2 regions of the Embleya sp. NPDC020630 genome follow, and region 2 is predicted to be linked to the other one. Evidence: riboswitches for the same ligand, from Rfam matches in the RefSeq annotation. Region 2 holds a riboswitch; the other holds the start of a gene.
The links. A riboswitch is a leader RNA that binds a small molecule or an ion and turns the genes downstream of it on or off. The one in region 2 is predicted to bind thiamine pyrophosphate.
Positions count from the first base shown of each region.

Region 1: it holds a riboswitch for thiamine pyrophosphate, as region 2 does, so the genes downstream of both, ACH4XV_RS18005 (purine-cytosine permease family protein) here and thiO (glycine oxidase ThiO) in region 2, are expected to answer to the same signal.

Region 1 is NZ_JBIRUB010000004.1:446,650-456,453, forward strand. It holds gene ACH4XV_RS17970 (glutamate ABC transporter substrate-binding protein) at 1-79, shown strand, start outside; gene ACH4XV_RS17975 (amino acid ABC transporter permease) at 95-739, shown strand; gene ACH4XV_RS17980 (amino acid ABC transporter permease) at 736-1,542, shown strand; gene ACH4XV_RS17985 (hypothetical protein) at 1,604-1,834, opposite strand; gene ACH4XV_RS17990 (hypothetical protein) at 1,846-2,556, opposite strand; gene ACH4XV_RS17995 (alpha/beta fold hydrolase) at 2,659-4,263, opposite strand; gene ACH4XV_RS18000 (CHAT domain-containing protein) at 4,584-5,798, shown strand; TPP riboswitch at 5,860-6,003, shown strand; gene ACH4XV_RS18005 (purine-cytosine permease family protein) at 5,999-7,366, shown strand; gene ACH4XV_RS18010 (NADPH-dependent F420 reductase) at 7,400-8,038, opposite strand; gene ACH4XV_RS18015 (inositol monophosphatase family protein) at 8,096-8,908, opposite strand; gene ACH4XV_RS18020 (LysR family transcriptional regulator) at 9,023-9,804, shown strand, end outside.
Region 2 is NZ_JBIRUB010000003.1:266,672-276,475, reverse strand. It holds gene ACH4XV_RS12695 (bacterioferritin-associated ferredoxin) at 1-51, opposite strand, end outside; gene bfr (bacterioferritin) at 207-689, opposite strand; gene ACH4XV_RS12685 (sulfite oxidase-like oxidoreductase) at 961-1,605, shown strand; gene pknB (Stk1 family PASTA domain-containing Ser/Thr kinase) at 1,721-3,757, opposite strand; gene ACH4XV_RS12675 (thiazole synthase) at 3,854-4,648, opposite strand; gene thiS (sulfur carrier protein ThiS) at 4,654-4,881, opposite strand; gene thiO (glycine oxidase ThiO) at 4,878-6,062, opposite strand; TPP riboswitch at 6,058-6,169, opposite strand; gene ACH4XV_RS12660 (NAD(P)/FAD-dependent oxidoreductase) at 6,286-7,470, shown strand; gene ACH4XV_RS12655 (Rv2175c family DNA-binding protein) at 7,517-7,882, shown strand; gene thiE (thiamine phosphate synthase) at 7,893-8,537, shown strand; gene ACH4XV_RS12645 (ribonuclease domain-containing protein) at 8,673-9,185, shown strand; gene ACH4XV_RS12640 (polyprenyl synthetase family protein) at 9,676-9,804, opposite strand, start outside.

The sequences.
Region 1 (9,804 bases), on a different contig from region 2:
CTGGAAGCGCGCCTACGACTCGACCCTCGGCCTCTCCGGCGTACCGGCACCCCCGCCGCCGCCCGTGGACCGGTACTAGCGGAAGGCGTCGACCATGAATGTCCTGCTCGACAACTTCACCCTGTTCCGCAAGGGCTTCGTCGGTACCGTCGAACTGACCCTGGCCGCCGGGCTGATCGCACTGGTGGTGGGTGTGCTGATGGCCGGATGCCGGGTCTCGCCGGTGCGACCGCTGCGGTTGCTCGGCGGCGCGTGGGTGACCGTACTGCGCAACACCCCGCTCACGCTGCTGTTCTTCGCGGTGGTCCTGGGGCTGCCCCGATTCGGCGTGGTACTCCCGTTCTTCACCCTCGCCGTGCTCGCCCTGGGCTGCTACACCTCGGCGTTCATCTGCGAGGCGGTGCGGGCCGGCATCAACACCGTGCCGGTCGGTCAGGGCGAGGCGGCCCGGAGTCTGGGCATGAACTTCGGCCAGACGCTCAACCTGATCGTGCTCCCGCAGGCGGTGCGCGCGGTGATCCCACCGGTGGGCAGCACGATGATCGCACTCGCCAAGAACACCGCCATCGCCGGTTCGTTCAGCGTGGTCGAACTGCTCGGCACGTACCGCCCGCTCAATGAACTCGGCTACGACATCGTCGCCACGTTCCTGTGGATCGCGGTCGGCTACCTGATCATCACGCTGACGATCAGCGCGGTGTTCCGGTTCCTGGAGAAGCGTCTGGAGGTGGCCCGATGAGTGTCGAGACGTCGGCGCTGTACGACATCCCCGGCCCGAAGGCCCTGACCCGGCACCGGACTTACGGCTGGATCGCGACCGCCGTGCTGCTCGGCGTGCTGGCCTGGGTGATCTACAAGCTGATCGACACGGGCCAGTTCGCGAGCGACAAGTGGGCGCCCTTCCAATACGTGGGCGTGCAGAAGCTGTTGCTGCGTGGTCTGTGGCACACGATCCAGGTCTTCGCGTGGGCGGCGGTGTTGTCCCTGGCGTTCGGCGCGCTCTTCGCCGCCGGGCGGCTGTCCGACCATCGGGTGATCCGCTGGATCGCGGGCCTGGTGGTGGAGTTCTTCCGGGCCATGCCGGTGCTGGTGATGATCTTCTTCATCTTCATCGCGATGAAGGTCGAACCCCGCCTGGCCCTGATCGCCGGCCTGACCCTGTACAACGGCTCGGTACTGGCCGAGGTCTTCCGGGGCGGAGTCAACGCGGTCCCCAAGGGCCAGAGCGAGGCGGCCTACGCGCTGGGCATGCGCAAGACCTCGGTGATGATCCACGTGCTGATCCCCCAGGCCGTGCGCACCATGCTGCCCACGATCATCAGCCAGTTGGTGGTCACGCTCAAGGACACCTCGCTCGGATACCTGATCTCCTACGAGGAATTCCTCTACGCCGGCAAGCAGATCGCCACCAACCTCGACTACAGCCTCCCCTTCATCCCGGTGGTCATGGTGATCGCCCCCATCTACATCGGCATGTGCATGCTCCTGTCCGGCCTGGCCCGCTACCTCGAAAGCCGCCGCCGACAACCCAGGGGCACGTAACCCCTGGGCCGGCCACGCCGATGACAGGCTCACCCGTGCGAGCGAGCCTGTCATCGGAGGCTCAGGCGGACGGCGGTTCGGCGAAGGCAAGCAGAACCCGACGCCGCACACGGTCCATCTCGACGATGCGCACGACCGCCTCTTCATCCACCGCGACCACCGGATCCGAAGGCGCCCCCGTCGGCTCGCCCGGGCCGCCCGGGTCGACCGCCCCGCCGGGCACCTCGGGCTCGACCCGCCACCCGGTCCGAAGTACGAACCCCGTGATTCCGCCCCCGAGATCGACGACCACGCCCGGGGGAATCACCTTGACGACCCGTCCGGTGACCGACTGGAGGACATCTCTGGCGTGCGAAGGAAACCGAGGACGCCGTCGGGAGCACAGTCCGGATCCACGAACACCCCGACGTCGTGGAGCCCGGTCGCGACCACCCCGGTGACGATGTCTCCGATCCGGAGCGTGGCCAGGAACGTGTGGCGTTCCTCGGCCGCCGTCTCGTTGCTCCGCCAACGGGCCCGGAGCACGCCGTCGGCGTCGGGCAGGACGCCGGTGGACAGCGGTCGGCGGTCGACCTCCCGCACGGGAACGAGGGCGGCCCGGTGGCCCGGGGCGGCGGAAACGTAGGGGTTGGGGACGTCCGCACGCGCCATTTGCGGCTCAGCGACGCATTCGGGATGGAATCGTCCGTTGGGGTGTTGTCGAACGAGCCAGGCGAGCCGCTCCCGACGCGCGATCCCCGCCCGGACCTCCTCGGCGTCCTCGGACAGGTCCGGCCAGACCGCCAACCGGGCCCGAGGCGTCAGTCGTGTGCGCGTGGAGCGGATGTCGGCCTCGTCGGTGAGGCGATACCAGCGGTACGCATTGCCGAGGTGGCACTCCTCCAGGAGCACACCGCCTCGGTCGGCGATCAGGCCGGCCACCTCGGTCCAGAACGCCTCGTCGGCGGCACGATCGTCGACCACCCGGTCGCCCGCCGGATCGTACGGCGAACTCGCGACATGGTTCACGAACAAGCCCAGCACTCGGGCTCGGGCATCGGCCGGCACCCGGGCCGGGCTGTTCCGGTGCCCTCGGGCGAAGCGCGCCGAAGGCACCGGAACCGTCGGGATGTGGCCTCAGGCGCGGGTCGGGATGCTCAGCGTCGAGGGGTCGTTCCGGGGTGAGGTGAAGGTGAGTTGGCTGCCGAGGGGGTTGTGTTGGAGGTAGAGGGGGTCGACCGTGTCGATGACCGCGGCCAGGCTGTGGCCGGCCGGGACGTCGTAGGACGTGGCGGTCAGGTCGAGGTCGATCGGGAAGGGGATGCCCGGGGTTTTGGCGTGGAAGGTGTATGGGGCGTGGGTGACGAGTTTGCCGATGCCCAGCGGGCCTACGTCGTATAGGTAGGCGAAGATCGTTCCGCTTTCGTGGGATGCGGTGATCGTGGTGTGCAGCTTGGTGGTGCCGCGGACCCTGGTTGCCGTGGCGTATCGGTCGGATTGCCAGACGGCGGCGAAGGCCCTGGGCAGGAGCGGGATCGACGCGGTCGGTGGGGCCTTGAGGAACTGGTCGAGGATGCTGGACAGGAAGATCGTGCCGCCGTCGGCCCCGGAGTCGATGCCGGTCAGGATGCGGCGGGTGTCGGTGAGCGCGAGGGTGCGGGTCGCGTTCGCCGCGGCGGGCCAGTTCGGGTAGCCCTCGTAGCCGCCGCCGGTGCGGGACTTCAGCTGTACCGCCGGCTCCCGGTCGATGCCGTTGTCGATGCCCCTGAGGTGGTGGTCGAGCCAGCGGGTCGAGTCGGCCCAGACGTCGTTGGGCAGGCCGAACAGGCCGCCCGCCTCGGCGGTGGCGTGGTCGCCGGGGCGGAATTCGAGGCGCTTGGGGCCGGTCAACCCGCCGAAGAAGTCGGCGTATTGGTCGGGCGGGAAGAGCGAGTCGCCCCACGCGTTGCCGAGCATGATCGCGGGGGCGTTGGCGTTGATCCGGTCGAGGTAGGTCGCCGGGGAGCGTTTGGCGCCCCACGCCAGCATCTCCGGCTCCTTGGCGAGATTGCCGGAGAGGAAGTTCTCCAGGATTTCGGTGAGTTCGGCGCTGGGCCGGCCGGTGAGGAAGCCGGCTCCGCCCAACAGCGCTGCGGCCTGGGCGTGTTCGGTCCGGCCGGCGTAGATCGACTCGATCAGGTCGGCCCAGCCGCTCATCGCGACGACGGCCTTGATCCTGGGGTCGAACGCGGAGGCCAGGAGGCTGATTCCGGCGCCGTAGGAGACGCCGGCCATGCCTATTCGGGCCGGGTCGGCGGGCGTGTTGGCCAGCGCCCAGTCGATCACCCTGGACGCGTCGGCGATGTCCGGCGGCCCGGCGGTCTCGATCTCGCCGCCGGATTGCCAGAATCCGCGCGAGTTGTAGCCGATCACGACGTAGCCGCGGTCGGCGAGTTGTCGTGCGGGGACGACGTATTCGATCTGGGGCATCGCCCAGCTGGTCGGCAGTACGACCACCGGGTAGCGGGTGCCGGGCGCGCCGCCGGTGGGGGTGATGACGTTGGCGGCCAGCTTGGTGCCGCCGTCGCCGGGGATGTCGACGAAGCGCGGGGACGAGCCGGCGGCGGACTGCACGACCGTCGCCGTGGTGGGGATGGGGGCGGCGCCGGCCGAGGCGACCTGGCCGAGGGCGGTCCCGGCGAGGAGCGCGGCCGAGACGACGGCGGCCGCACGAGCGCGTGGGCGCAGGCGGAATCGACCCATCAGGGTCTCCTGACGTCATGGTCGGGGCGTGACCCGACCCGCGAGAATGCATGGTGAGGCGACGCCAGGGGACGGCGTCGGGGGGTGACTCACGAGTAAGTTACGCGCCGGTAAACCAAGACGGAAGTGCCACGCGGCGATCGACTGAGGCACCGCCCCGCACCCGAGTACGGTGGTCCCGGCACGTGGGGCAAGCGGGGGTGAACGTGGAGCGCGCGCAACATACCGAACGCGCAGCGCGGGTCGAGCACATCGACACCGACGCCGACACCGAAACACGGCGCGCCCGGGACCGAGGCGAACGCGGCCGGCTCCGCTGCATGGATGCCTTGGCGGATGACGCGGCCCGCCGCACCCTGCCCGGGGCCTCGGAGGCGACCGGCGGGCCGAACCGGGTCGGCGGCCCGCACGCGACCGTCCGGCGAACCACACCCGGCAGGGCGGACCCGAGCGCCGGCCCCCACGCCCTCCCCGAAGCCCTCACCCTTCTCACCGAAGCTCTCGCCGCGCTCCCCGCCACCGATCCGTGCTGGCCGGAATTCGCCTACGCGGCCGGCGTTGCCTACGGTGCTCTGGCGGACCACGACGGCGATGCCGACACCCGGGACCAGGCTCGGGTCTGCTTCCGGCGGGCCCGTCGTGCCGCGGCGGCGGATGCCCACCTCTTTCAGGCCGCCACCCACGTGGGTGACGCCCGCGTCGGTGCCGGCCCCGCCGCCGGCGAGTGGCGTGCCCTCCTCGACCCGCCCCCCGCCGCCGAGATCGCCGTCGCACTGCGCCGCCTCGGCGCCCACGCGCTGGTCCAACTCGTCCCCGGGGCCGCCGTGGTCAGCGGCGTCGACGGCTCGACCCGGCTCCTCGACCTGCCCGGACTCGACTACGGCCTGGACCTGCCCGACGGCGACCCGGAGCACCTGTCCGACTTCCTCGACGCCCTCTGTGCCTGGGCCTGGGACGCGGTGATGGCCCCCGTACTCGCCGCCGTCACCGGCACGTTCGGCCGCACGCCGTCCCTGGTCCTGCTGCCCACGGGCCCGTTCGCCTCGGTGCCCTGGCACGCCGCCTGGTCGACCGTCGACGGCCGCCGCCGACACGCGCTCCAGGTCGCGCAGATCTCGTACATCGCCTCGCCCCGCCTGCTGTGCGACATCGCCGCGCGCCCGACGGCCGACCCGCACCACAACCGACACCGCCCGATCGAAATCGGCCACACCGCCGGCGACCCGATCGTGTTCGCCCCCGACCGCGCCGCCGGATCCGCCGCCGAGCACCTGGCCGCCGGCGCCCACACCGTGGTGTCCACCCTCTGGCCCGTGGGCCCGACCACCGCCGCGCTGGTCCTGTACATGGCCCACCACTACCTCAACCGCCGCGACCTCCCGCCGGCCCAGGCGCTCCGCACCGCCCAGCTCTGGATGCGCGACCCCAAACGCGGGATCCCCACCGCGATGCCCGCCGAACTCGCCGCGCAGGCCCGGGAGATCACCCCGAACGACCTCACCGGCTGGGCCGCCTTCACCCACTCCGGCCAGTGAGCCGCCGCACGCCGACCCCCACCCCGCCTTCCCAAGCCCCCCGCCGGGAGCGTACTGTTCGCCACGCCATCGCGGGAGCTCGGACCAACCGGGCTGAGAGGGCGGCATGGGGTGTCGGCGGCGAGCCGGCGCACACCCCGGGGCCACCGACCGCTTGAACCTGTCCGGGTAATGCCGGCGTAGGGAGAGCAGGTAGAGCCATGTCGGCTCCAGCAGTGGACGACGCACGCCCCGCCGCGACACACCCGGCGACCGAGGCTCCGCTGGTCCTGGACACCGCGCCGCCGCGCACCCTCGGCTTCCGCGACCAGGCCGCGTTCTGGGCCAACCTCGGGGTGAGCCTCCTCGGCTTCTCCGGTGCCCTGTTCGTGCTGGCCCCGGCGGGCTATCCGCAACTGTCCATGGTCGCCGCGATCGTCGCGGCGATCGGCGGCACGCTGCTCGGCACGCTCATGGTCGCCGTCGCCGGCATCCCCGGCGCCCGCAGCGGCGCGCCCGCGATGACGGTGCTGCGCGGGTTGTTCGGCACGAAGATCTCGTATGTGCCGACCGTGTTCAACATCGTCCAGTGCATCGGCTGGGGCACCTTCGAGCTGCTGGTCATCTCGCTGGGCATCGAGGCGATGACCGACGGCGACGGTCCGCACTGGCTCTACATCGTCGCCGCCGGCACGGTCACCACCGCGATGACCCTGCGCCCGCTCGGCATGCTGCGTATCCTGCGCCGCTACGTGACGATCGCGGTGGGCATCGCGATGCTCTACTTCTCGGTCCAGCTGTGGCGCGAGGGGCTGCCGCCGATGACCGAGGGCTCGTGGTCCGGGTTCTTCCCGGCGATGGACGCCGCGCTCGCGGTCGCGGTCTCGTGGGTACCGCTGGCCTCCGACTACACCCGCCACTCGCGCGGCACCAAGCCGGCGTTCTGGGCCGCGCTGAGCGGATTCTCCGTCACCAGCATCTGGTGCTACCTGCTCGGCCTGGTCGCCCTCGCCCAGGTGGGCGGCGACGCGGACAAGATCTTCGACTCGTTCCTGGGCGTCACCGCCGGTTGGGTCTTCTTCGCGGTCCTGGTCATCCGCGAGGTCGACCAGAGCTTCGCCAACGTCTACAGCACCGCGATGTCGATCCAGAACCTCGCGCCGCGCGTCGACCGCCGGATCCTCTGCCTGGGCGTGGGCGCGCTGGTCACTGCGTTCGCGCTGATGGTGAACGACTTCGACACCTACGCGAGCTTCCTGTCCCTGATCGGCTCGATCTTCATCCCGCTGCTCGGCGTGCTGGCGGTGGACCTGTTCGCCGGTCGCGGTCGCGCCGGCTGGGATCTGGGCGATCACGCGCCGGCCCGCTGGGTGATGCTCGCGCCGTGGCTGCTCGGCTTCTGCATGTACCAGCTGATCAACCCCGGCACGGTCGAGTGGTGGGTGGACTTCTGGACCCCGATCCAGGACACGCTCCACATCCACGCCCAACGCTGGACCTCGGCCTCCCTGTTCTCCTTCGCCCTCGCCGGCGCCACCGCGTACATCGCGGTCGCGTGGGACTGTCGGCGAGCGCCCGCCACGCGCTGAGCCAAACCAGCCGGGTCAAGCGGGTCAGCCGGGTCAGCGGGCGATGGCAACGGCGAACGGCCGGAAGCCGTGCCGGCGTATGACGTGCGGCACCACCAGGATCATCGCCTCGGTGGCGCGAGCCGTACCGATGCCACCGAGGTCCTCGATCCATCCGGACCGCCATCCCAGGTCGCCGAGCAGACCCGCCACGGCCCTCTTCGCCTGCTCGTCGTCGCCCGACAGATAGGCGGTCGGCGGAGTGGCCAGGGTTTCGGGCGCGGTCATGACCATGAACAGCATGGTGTTGAGCGTCTTGACCACCCGCGTGTCGGGCAGCGCGGCCTGAATTCGCTCGGCGAGGCTGCCGTCGGGATAGACCAGCTCACCGGGCAGCCCGTCGTCGGTATCGCGGGTCGCGTTGGAGACGTCGACCAGGATCTTTCCGGCGAGTTCGGCGCGCAGGTCGGACAGCCGCCCCAGGGCGGTGTCCCCGGGCGTCGCGTTGATCACGATGTCCGCGGTGCGAGCGGTGGTGCGCTGGTCGGCAAAGGAGATGCGGGGGTCGGCGGCGCCGGCGGCGTCCTCCGACGGGCTCCGGTGGCCCAGGGTGACGCGGTGCCCGGCCGCGGCGAATTTGTGGGCGAGGTTCGCGCCGACGCGGCCGGCGCCCAGGATGCCGATGTTGGTCATGACGTGATGCTCCTTGCGGTATTGGCGGGAAACGAACAGCAGTGATGCCCGGGCCGCTCAGGCGACCGCCGACAGCACCCCAAGCGCCGCAGCGTGAATACCGGGCGCAGCGGCGAGGAAGTCCGGACTACCCGTGGTCCACGGCTCACCCGCCAGGTCGGTGACGACACCCCCGGCCTCGGCAACCAACAAAGCGCCGGCGACCAGCCCGGACCGAACATCGGAGAACTGCCAGAACGCGTCCATACCCCCGCCGGCAACGTGAATGAGCTGCAAGGTCGCAGGAACGGACACCCGTACGACAAGGCCGTTGACCAGCATCGCGGTCACCGATTCGCCGATCCGCCGGAATGTGTTCCCGTCCTCCCCCGGCCTGGCCTGACCGGTCCCGGTGAGCGCGGCGCCGAGGTCGGTCTTGGCGGACACCTTCAAGGGACGCCCATCGAGCCACGCGCCACCGCCCGCGGTGGCGGTGTACGTGTCACCGGTCAGCGGCAGGTGGACCACGGTCAGCACCGGCCGGTTGTCGCGCACCAGGGTGGCCGTGACGCCCCAGTCGGACATCCCGTGTACGTGGTTGATGTTGCCCTCGGCCGGATCGACGACCCACCACTCCCCGACCGGGAGCGGACCGCCGGCCAGCTCGTCCTCGGCCCACCGCGATCCGGGCCGCGCCCGCAGCAGCGGTTCGCGCAGCACGTTCAGCACCGCGTCGTCGTTGGCGTGGATCTCCTCGACGATCTCGCTCGGGCTCACGGCTCGGGCATGCGGGGTGTACCGGTCGCGCAGGATCGCACCGGCGGCCCGCACCGCGGCGGTCACAGCCGGCATCAGCGGCGTGTCGGCGTCGAAGGGCAGGGCTGTACTCATGATCGGCTCCCGGGTTTCGGTGGTTGCGCGCGGCTTCCGCTCGCCCGCACTTCGAAGCTAGAACCGCCGCCGATTAACAACAAGTGCATGCTTCTCACTCGTAGAGTTACTCCCATGCAACTGGATCTGAACCTGCTCACGGCCCTGGACGCGCTCCTCGAAGAGGGCAGCGTCGCCGGCGCCGCCGCTCGCCTCCACGTCACCGCGCCGGCGATGAGCCGCTCGCTCGGCCGTATCCGCAAGGTCACCGGCGACCAGATCCTGGTCCGCACCGGCCGCAGCATGGTCCCCACCACCCGCGCGCTGGCGATGCGTGCCCAGGTCCACGTCATCGTGCAGCAGGCCCACCAGTTGCTGTCCGCGCGGCAGGAATTCGAACTGCCGGTCCTGCAAAGGGTGTTCACCGTGCGCTGGCACGACGCCCTGACCGACGCCTGCGGCACCGACCTGATCGCCGCCGTGCACCGCCAGGCCCCCGGCGTGCAGGTGCGGCTGTCCGCCGAACCGGGCACGGACACCCCCGAACTGCGCCGGGGCGAGGTCGACCTCGAATCCGCGTCCGCCCGGCCGACCCTGCCCGACATCCGCCACCGGCTCATCGGCCGGGACCGGCTCGTCGTCGCCGTCCGCCCCGGCCACCCGCTCACCGAAGGCCCCGTGAGCGTCGAGCGCTACTCGGCCGCCGACCACGTCACCGTCTCGCGGCGGGGGCGCCTGCGCGACCCGATCGACGACGCCCTGGCGACACTCGGCCACGAACGACGCGTCGTCGCCGCCGCGCCCACCGCCGCCCTCGCGATGCGGCTCGCCCTGGACACCGGCCTGGCGGTCTGCCTCCCGGACGCGGTCACCCACACGGCCCGCGAGCGACTCGGCCTGATCACCGTGCCGCTGCC
Region 2 (9,804 bases):
CCGGTCGTTGACCTGACGGTCGGTGACACCGAAGCACATGCAGACGTACACGGAGATTTCCCCCCAGCGGCGAGGTTACTTAGGTAAGGGTAACCTCAGGGCTCGCCGGGGGGAATACCGGGTGATCGGTGACACAAGCCCCGATCGCTCGTGCGCTTCGGGTCGGGGCTCGGTCGGCTCGCGCTCGGCGCTCGGCCGGCTCCCGGTCAGCTCTCGTTGGGCTGCTTGAGCAGGCCCGCGATGTAGAGCTGCTCGCCCACCTCGGAGAGCAGGCCGAGCTGCGTCTCCAGGTAGTCGACGTGCTCTTCCTCGTCGGCCAGGATGTCCTCGAAGATGTTGGCCGACGTCACGTCGCCCTTCTCGCGCATCAGCGGGATCCCGCGCCGCAGCCGCTCCACGGCCTCCATCTCCACCGCCAGGTCGGCGCGGAACATCTCCTCCAGGTTCTGGCCGATCCGCAGCGCGTTCAGGCGCTGGTAGTTCGGCAGGCCCTCCAGCATCAGGATGCGGTCGGTGAGCCGTTCGGCGTGCTTCATCTCGTCGATCGACTCGTGGCGGGTCCAGGCCGCGAGCTTGATGTAGCCCCGGTGCTCCTGCATCTTCGCGTGCAGGAAGTACTGGTTGATCGCGGTGAGTTCCGCCGTGAGCTGTTCGTTCAGGAGCTCGATGATCTGCGGGTCACTGTGCATCGCGACGCACCTTCCGGTGTGGGACGGGCTGTGAACATGGGAGACGTGGGGGAACCCCGGGCACACGTGGGGCAGGAGTTCCTCCGAATCCTGTCACTTTTGGTAGTACTTCCGCCACGAAGGGCAGCCTTGCCTTCCAATGTCGAACATGTCCTGCCGCGTGCCTCCTGCCCGCCGGTCTCGGGCGGCGCCGGAAAACGGGTCGGTCCGCGGCTTCGGCGCCGGCAGGGGCGGTCGAGAGTCGGTCGGGGCGTCTGGGACCATGTGAGGTATGGGGCATACGGAAGCGGCACAAGGTGGGACCGAGGCTCCGGATCGCGATCCGCGACTTCCGCCGGGCCAGCGGATCCAGCGCGGCTGGCCCGTTCTGCACTACGGACCCGTCCCGCGGTTCAAGCCCGAGATCTGGGACTTCCGCGTCTTCGGCGCGACCGCCTCGGGGGAGAAGCACTGCTGGAACCACGACGAGTTCTCGGCGCTGCCGCACGAGACCGTGGTCGCCGACTTCCACTGTGTGACCAAGTTCAGCATGCTGGGCAACGAGTGGACCGGGCTGACCATAGCCAAGCTGATGGAGATCGCCCCGCCCGCGCCGGAGGTCACCCACGCGATGGTGTGGGCGGAGTACGGCTTCAGCTCGAACCTGCGCATGTTCGACTTCGCGAGCGACCAGACGATCCTGGCCACTCACCACAACGGCGAGCCGCTGACCGCCGAGCACGGCTTCCCGGTCCGGCTGATCGTGCCGCACCTGTACGCCTGGAAGGGCCCCAAGTGGGTGCGCGGGATCGAGTACATGGTCGCCGACAAGCGCGGCTTCTGGGAGGAGCGGGGCTACCACAACATCGGTGACCCGTGGCAGGAGCAGCGCTACTCCTACCAGGAGGAGACCGGCCAGGGCCCCGCGCTGACCTGAGCCGAACCCGCCCGGACCCCGCGCACACCCGAAGGCCCCGCCCGACGCGAGTCGGAGCGGGGCCTTCGTACGGGTCGCCCCGCCGGGCCCGAAGAGCCGGCGGGGCGGAGCGCGCCTAGAAGTTCGAGATGAAGACCTCGCTGTTGCGCTTGACCATCGAGCCGGCCGCCGGGTCCTGCTTGCCCACGTTGGCGGGGATCAACGGGATCATCCGGTTGTTGACCCGCAACCCCGCGGCCTGGAGCGCGCGGCCCGCGTCGTCCGGGTTCATCCCCGTCACCGGCGGTACCTGGACCAGGTCCGGACCCTTGGACAGCACCACCACGATCTTCGTGCCGTACTGCACGTTGGTGTTGACGCCCGGCACGAACGACATGATCCGGCCCTGCGGCACGGTGTCCGAGAACTGCGGAGTCGGGTCCGCCTCGACGGTGACCCCGGTCGTGGGCTGGAACCGGGCCTTGGCCTCGTCCAGGCTCAGTCCGGTCAGGTCCGGCACCACGGTGTCCGGGCCCCGGCTGACCGTCAGGGCGACCACGCTGTCCCGCTGCAACTGCTCGCCGGCGGCCGGCGTGCTGCCCACCACCGTGCCCGGCGGCTTGGGGCTGGCCACCTTGGTCTCGGTGCCTGGCTTGAGCGCGGCGTCGGCGAGTGCCTTCTTCGCGTCCTCCAGCTTGAGGTTCGCCAGCGCCGGCACCAGGTGCCGCTCCGGGCCCTTGGACAGCTTGACCTTGACGGTCGATCCGCTCGTCACGTTCTTGCCGGGGGCCGGGTCGGTGGAGATCACCGAGCCCTTGGCGACGATCTCGTTGAACTCGCCGTCGCCGACGTACTGCACCTTGAGGCCGGCGTTCTTGATGCGCTTCTCCGCGTCGGCCTGGGTCATGTTCAACACCCCGGGCACATCCGCGTAGCGGCCCGAGCCGTACCACCACGCGCCGCCGCCGATCGCGGCCGCCACGAGCAGCACGACCGCCAGCACGAGCACGCCCCGCGACGGCCCGCGCCGGCGCCGTCGGCCGGGCAGCGCCGGCTGGTGGGGATACCCGCCGCCGGTGGCCTGGGCCGGCACGCCCGGGGCGGCGGCCGGCGCGTAGACCTGGTGCTCCTCGGAGTAGGGCTCCTCGTAGCCCCCGCCGTAGCGCGCCTGCTCGTCGTCCATCGAGTCGACGCTCAACCCGAGCGGCGCCAGATGCGGCGGCAGCATCACCTCGCCCGCCCGGAACACGCTGGTGGCGTTGTCGTTGATCGGCTCGGGCGGCGGCGGCAGGCGCAGCGCCGCGCCGAAGTCCAACTCCGCGTCGGGCATCGCGTGCCGGGTCCGGCGGACCAGACCGAGCAGCTCCTCCGCGTCGCTCGGCCGCTGCTCCGGGTCGCGCACGGTGGCCGTGCGCACGAGCGTGTCCAGCGTGGTGGACAGGCCCGGCACCGCGTGCGAGGGCGGCGGCACGTCGGCGTGCACGTGCTTGTAGATGACCTCGACCGCGGTCGCGCCGTGGTGCGGCTGACGTCCGGTCAGCATCTCGTAGAGCACCACGCCCGCCGCGTACACGTCGGAGCGCGGGGTGGACTCGCCGCGTTCGACCTGCTCGGGCGCGAGGTAGGCGACCGTGCCGACCAGGACCTTGCCGGTCGCCGCGGTCGCGGTCGTGGTGGTCGCGCGGGCCAGCCCGAAGTCGCCGAGCTTGATCCCGCCGTCGTCGGAGATCAGTACGTTCTCCGGCTTGACGTCGCGGTGCACGAAACCCGCCCGGTGTGCGGCGGAGAGCGCGGCGAGCATCGGCTCCAGCACCCCGAACGCCTCGCGCGGGGTCATGTTGCCCAGGTCCTGCAGCAGTTCGCGCAGCGTGCGGCCCTCGACGTATTCCATCGCGAGGTAGGCGACGGTGCCGTCGGTGCCCTGGTCGAAGACGTTGACCACGTTGGGATGCGACAGCCGGGCGGCGGCCTTCGCCTCCAGGATGAAGCGGCGGGTGGACTCGGGGTCCTGGGCGAGCCCGGCGTGCATCACCTTGAGGGCGACGACGCGATCGAGTCGAGTGTCGAGCGCCCGGTACACCGTGGCCATGCCACCTGCGGCAACTCGGGCATCGACCCGGTATCGACCGTCGAGCAGCCGCCCGACGAGCGGATCATTCAAGGTCGTGTCCATGTTCAGGAGTGTAGGGTCCACTGCCTCGTGGACGCCGACGGTCTTCCCCATGGTTCCCCCGTCGCCGGGCCGACGCGGCGCACGGGCCGGTACGGCTCAGAAGGCGGGATGTTCGGGGCTTGCGTCCAGCATGCCGGCCATGGGTGACGACGCGTGCGCGTGGTGCCGCATCGGGATGCGCCCGGCGCGGTACGCGAGTCGGCCCGCCTCCACCGCGTGCCGCATCGCCTCGGCCATCAGCAGCGGCGACTGCGCCCGGGTGACCGCGGTCGCCAGCATCACCGCGTCGCAGCCCAGCTCCATCGCGAGCGCCGCGTCGGAGGCGGTGCCCAGACCCGCGTCGAGCACCACCGGGACGCCGGCCTGCTCGGTGATCAGTCGGATGTTGTGCGGATTGCGGATGCCCAGACCCGAGCCGATCGGCGACCCCAGCGGCATCACCGCCACACAGCCCACCTGTTCGAGCCGGCGTGCGAGCACCGGGTCGTCGTTGGTGTACGCGAGCACCCGGAAGCCGTCGTCGACCAGCCGTTCGGCGGCGTCCACCAGTTCGACCCCGTCCGGCAACAACGTGCGCTCGTCGGCCACGACTTCGAGCTTGACCCAGTCGGTCTCCAGCGCCTCCCGGGCCAGCCGCGCGGTGAGCACCGCCTCGCCCGAGGTGAAGCACCCGGCGGTGTTCGGCAACACCCGGATGCCGAGGCGGCGCAGCACGTCGAGCACCGAGCCCGCGGTCCCCGGGTCCACCCGGCGCATCGCCACCGTGGTGATCTCGGTGCCGGACGCGATCAGCGCCTGCTCCAGCACCTCCAGGCTCGGCGCACCACCCGTTCCGGTGATCAACCGCGACGTGAAGGACTCCCCGCCGATCACCAGCTTGTCGTCGGCCATCGTGGTCACCCTCCCTGCACGGCGGTCAGCACCTCGACGCGGTTGCCCGCGTCGAGCACGGTCTCGGCCCACGCGCCGCGCGGCACCACGGCCTCGTCGACCGCGACCGCCACACCCTTGGCGGCGGTGGTCAGCGTGGCCACCAGATCGGCCACGGTGGTGCCGGTCGCCACATCGCGCCGGTCGCCGTTGACGGAGACCTCGATGCTCCCGATGTCGTCGATGTCGGTCATGCCATCACCTTCCGGGCGGCGCTCGTCGTGAAACGGTCGGGCCCGAAGGGCGCGATGAGGTCGGGGGCGGTGCCGTGCGCGAGCACGTCGGCCACGGTGTCGGCGGTGATCGGGGTGAGCAGGATGCCGTGCCGGTAGTGGCCGGTTGCCACCACCAGACCGGCCAGCGCGGAGCGACCCAGGATCGGCGCGTTGTCCGGGCTGCCCGGGCGCAGCCCCGCGAGCGTCTCGACCAGCGGCAACTCGGTCACGCCGGGGACGAGTTCGTGCGCGTCGCGGAGCAGTTCGTAGACCCCGCCCGCGGTGACCTCGGTGTCGAATCCGAGGTCGTGCTCGGTGGCGCCGATCACCAGTTCGCCGTCCACGCGCGGGACCAGGTACATGCTGCCGCCCTTGACCACGCCCCGGATGTTGCGGGACAGCAGCGGGCGCAGCGCCGGCGGCACGGCCAGCCGCAGGATCTCGCCCTTGACCGGACGCACCGGGGGCACCACCTCGGGCGGCAGGCCCGGGATCCGCGCCGAGCGGCACCCCGCGGCGAGCAGCACCTGATCGGCGGTCAGCGCCCGCCCGTCGCGCAGCCGCACACCGTACGCGCGCTCGTTCGCGACCAGCACCCGTTCGACGCCCTCGCGCACGATCGTCACGCCCGCCCGCGCGCAGGCCGCGAGCAGCGCCGCGACCAGGGCGCGGTTGTCGATCTGGTGGTCGTCCTCGACGTACAGGCCGCCGGTGATCGCCGGGGACAACATGGGTTCGAGGCGGCGGCACTCGCGGCTGGTCAGCCGGTCCGAGCGCAGGCCGAGGCGTTCCTGGTAGGCGTGCAGGTCCTTGAGCACCGCCCGGTCGTCCGCGTCCAGCGCGACCGCGATCGTGCCGCACGCGCGGTAACCCGAGGGCAGCCCCGCGGCGTCGGCCAGCTCGGCGGCGAACTCCGGGTAGCGCCGGGCGGATTCGATGCTCAGCCGAAGCAGGCTCTCCTCGCCGTACTGGAGTTCGGAGACGGGCGTGAGCATGCCCGCCGCGGCGTGCGAGGCGCCGGTGCCGGGGGCGGGGTCGACCACGGTGACCGCGAGGCCGTGCCTGGTGCGGGCGCGCCAGGCGATCGACAGTCCGACGACGCCCGCGCCGACGACCACGACGTCGACGCCCGGGGGGCCGGCCGTGCCGGTGTTGGACATGATGAGCAGAACTCCCTTCGCCGGTATGACCCGGATCAGGTTCGGACGGTCGGGGGCTCGCAGCCCCCCTCTCAGCCCGGTCTCACCGGGCTCCCGTGACCTCTCCACACTACGACACGTCCCGGACGCCATCCGGGGCGCCCGAGCGGCACCCGCCGATCTCCTTGACTGAGTCAAGACCCTGCTCGTCGGCGACCCGGGCGCGCGTCATAGGCTGCCCCGCATGGACAACGTGCTCGTCGTGGGTGCCGGCATGGCCGGCCTGCAAACCGTGGTGGCGCTGCGGGAACAGGGGTACGCCGGGCGCGTCACCCTGCTCGGCGCCGAGGCGCACGCGCCGTACGACCGCCCGCCGCTGTCGAAGGAGGTCTTGGCCGGCAAGACCGACGACACCTCCTTCGAGGCGGACTGGGCCGCGCTCGACACCGAGGTGCTGTTCGGCCGCACCGCCACGGGGCTGCGCGAGGGTGTGGTGGACACCGACGCGGGACCGATCGCCTACGACCGCCTTGTGATCGCCACCGGATCGCGCGTGCTGCACCTGCCCGGCGCCGCCGAGGTGCCCGGCGTGCATGTGCTGCGCACCATCGACGACGCCCGCGCGCTGCGCACCGCGCTCGTGCCCGGCGCGCACGTGGTGATCGTCGGCGCGGGCTGGATCGGCGCCGAGGTGGCCACCGCCGCGGCCGCCGCCGGCTGCCCGACCACCGTGGTCGAGGCGCTGCACGCCCCGCTCGCCGGGCCCTTCCCCGACGCGATCGGCGAGCGTTTCGTGCCCTGGTACGCCGAGGCCGGCGTGGAACTGCTGCTCGGCGCGCGGGTGGATCGCCTGGAGCCGGGCGCGGTACACCTGAGCGACGGCCGCCGGCTGCGCGCCGACGCGATCGTGGTCGGCATCGGCGTGCGCCCGGCCACCGACTGGCTGGCGGGATCCGCCGTCGCCCGCAACGCGCAGGGCTTCGTCGAGGTGGACCAGTACCTGGCCACCTCGATGCCCGGGGTCCACGCCGTCGGCGACTGCGTCGAGTTCCCGTCCGCCCGTTACGGCACCCGGATGCACGTCGAGCACTGGGACAACGCGCTCCAGGCGCCGCGCGTGCTCGTGGCCAACCTGCTCGGCGGCGAACAGGCCTACGACCCGGTCCCGTACTTCTGGTCCGACCAGTTCGGCCGCATGGTGCAGTACGTCGGCCGGCACGGCGAAGGCGACGAACTGGTGTTCCGCGACGCCGGCGAGGACGGCAAGTGGTCCGCGGGCTGGTTCGCCGGCGACCGGCTCGTGGCGCTGCTCGCGGTGGCCCGTCCGCGCGACCTCGCCCAGGGCCGCAAGCTCGTGCAGCTGGCCACCCCGGTGGACCGGGAACGCTTCGCCGACCCGGAGAACCCGCTCAAGTCGACGGCCCGGTGACCGGCGCCGGCAAGCGGGACCGGCCGCGGAACCTAGACTTGGCCGGATGAGCGAGATCGACCCGAAAATCGAAGCCCTCGTCCCCGCCTGGGTGACCCTCCCCGAGATCGCCGAGATCCTCGGTGTGGACATCCTCAAGGTCCGGCAGCAGCTCAAGGAGCGCAAGTTCCTCGCGGTGCGCCGCGGCGAGCACCGGGCGCTGCAGGTGCCCGCCGACTTCTTCCAGGACGGCAACATCGTCAAGGGCCTCGTCGGCACGCTGACCCTGCTCGCCGACTCGAACTTCTCCGACGAGGAGGCGCTCGAGTGGCTGTTCACCGCCGACGACACGCTGCCGGGCACACCGGTACAGGCGCTGCAGGAGAACCGGATGACCGAGGTGCGGCGACGCGCCCAGGCGCTGGCGATCTGAGGCCGGGCCGATGACGAGCCGTCAGGAACGGTTGGCCGACGCGCGCCTGTACCTGTGCACCGACGCGCGGGAGCGGCAGGGCGACCTGCCCGCGTTCCTGGACGCGGTGCTCGGCGCGGGCGTGGACATCGTGCAGTTGCGACAGAAGGGCCTGGAGGCCCGACCGGAGCTGGAATACCTGGAGGTGTTCCGGGACGCCTGCCGCCGACACGGGAAGCTGCTCGCGGTCAACGACCGGGCCGACGTCGCGCACACGATCGGCCCCGACGTGCTGCACCTGGGACAGGACGACCTGCCGGTCCCCGCGGCCCGGGCGATCATCGGCGGCGACGTGCTGATCGGGCGCTCCACGCACGCCGAGGCCGAGGTGGACGCGGCGATCGTGGAGCCGGGGGTGGACTACTTCTGCACCGGACCGGTGTGGCCGACCCCGACCAAGCCCGGCCGCCCCGCGCCGGGCCTGGACCTGGTGCGGTACACCGCCGAGCTGCGCCCGACCCGGCCGTGGTTCGCGATCGGCGGCATCGACCTGACCAACCTCGACCGGGTGCTGGCCGCCGGGGCGACCCGGGTCGTGGTGGTCCGGGCGATCACCGAGGCCGCGGACCCGGCCGAGGCGACGGCCCGGTTCGTCGAACGGCTGACCTCGGGCTGACCCCGGGCCGACCTCGGGCCGACCTCGGGCCGACCGACCGCGCCCGAGCGGCGGTGTACGCGGTTCGGGTGTCGTTCGGCGCGTACGTCCGCGGGCTCGGCTCGGTGCGGCGGGTGGGCCGGCACGATGCGGGACATGTCCGGTGCCCAGCGGCGCAATCTGATCGTCGTCACGGTGCTCGCGCTCGTCGCGGCACTCGCGTTGGTCTTCGCGCTCACACGCGGCGACGGCGGCGGCGACGGGTCGCGTCCCGGCGCCGGGGCGACCCGGGCGCCTGTGGCGTCCACCGCGGCCGGCACGTCCGTCGGCACCGCGTCGGTGTCGCGCCGCGGCGACACCGCGTCCGCGCGTCCCACCTGGGTGCCCGCCCGGATGCGTACCGTCGCCGCCGGCGACCTGCCCGCCGAGGCCCGCGAGACGCTGGCCCTGATCGCGGCCGGCGGCCCGTTCCCGTACTCCCGCGACGGCATCGTCTTCGGCAATCGGGAGAAGCTGCTCCCCGGCAGACCCGACGGCTACTACCACGAGTACACGGTCCGCACCCCCGGGTCCGCCGATCGCGGCGCACGGCGGATCGTCACCGGAAAGAACACCGAGCGCTTCTACAGCGACGACCACTACGCGAGCTTCGCGGCCGTCCTGCCCTGACCCGCGACGCGGTGTGCGCCGATCGGGTGGTTGGGCTCGCGGATGGCGCATTCCGGCCGAACCGGATCGATCCGGCGGCCAGACTGCCGAGATGGACACACCCGACGTCTCCTTCCGTCCGGGGTCCGCAGAGGATGCCCGCGCCCACGACCTGCCGCACCCCGCGACACCCACCACGACGCCCGGCCGGACCCGGATCCCGACCCCTCGGCTCGCGGTCGGCGCCCCCGGGACGCCGGTGTCGCGCCCGAGCGCGACACCGGACAACGGGGGCGCGCTGCTGTTCCCGCTGCTCGTCCTCGTCGCCGTGATCGGCGGGATCTACCTGGTCGGCCGCAATCCGCCGCAGGCGCTGTCCGAGGACGGGGACGAGCACCCCGCACACCCGCACCGGGGACGGATCGCCGAGCCCGAACACCACCGACCCGCGGCCCTCGGCACACCCTTCGCGCTCGCTCCGGACACCCCGCCAAGATCCGCCGGACAGGGCCTAGACGCTGCGCACCGTGGCGGCGTCGACCAGCTCGCGCAGCACTTCGCGCGCGTCCTCGGCGATCGGCGCGCCGGCCAGCGCGGTCAGGGCCCGCGCGGTCAGGTCGGTGATCATCGTCTCGACGTC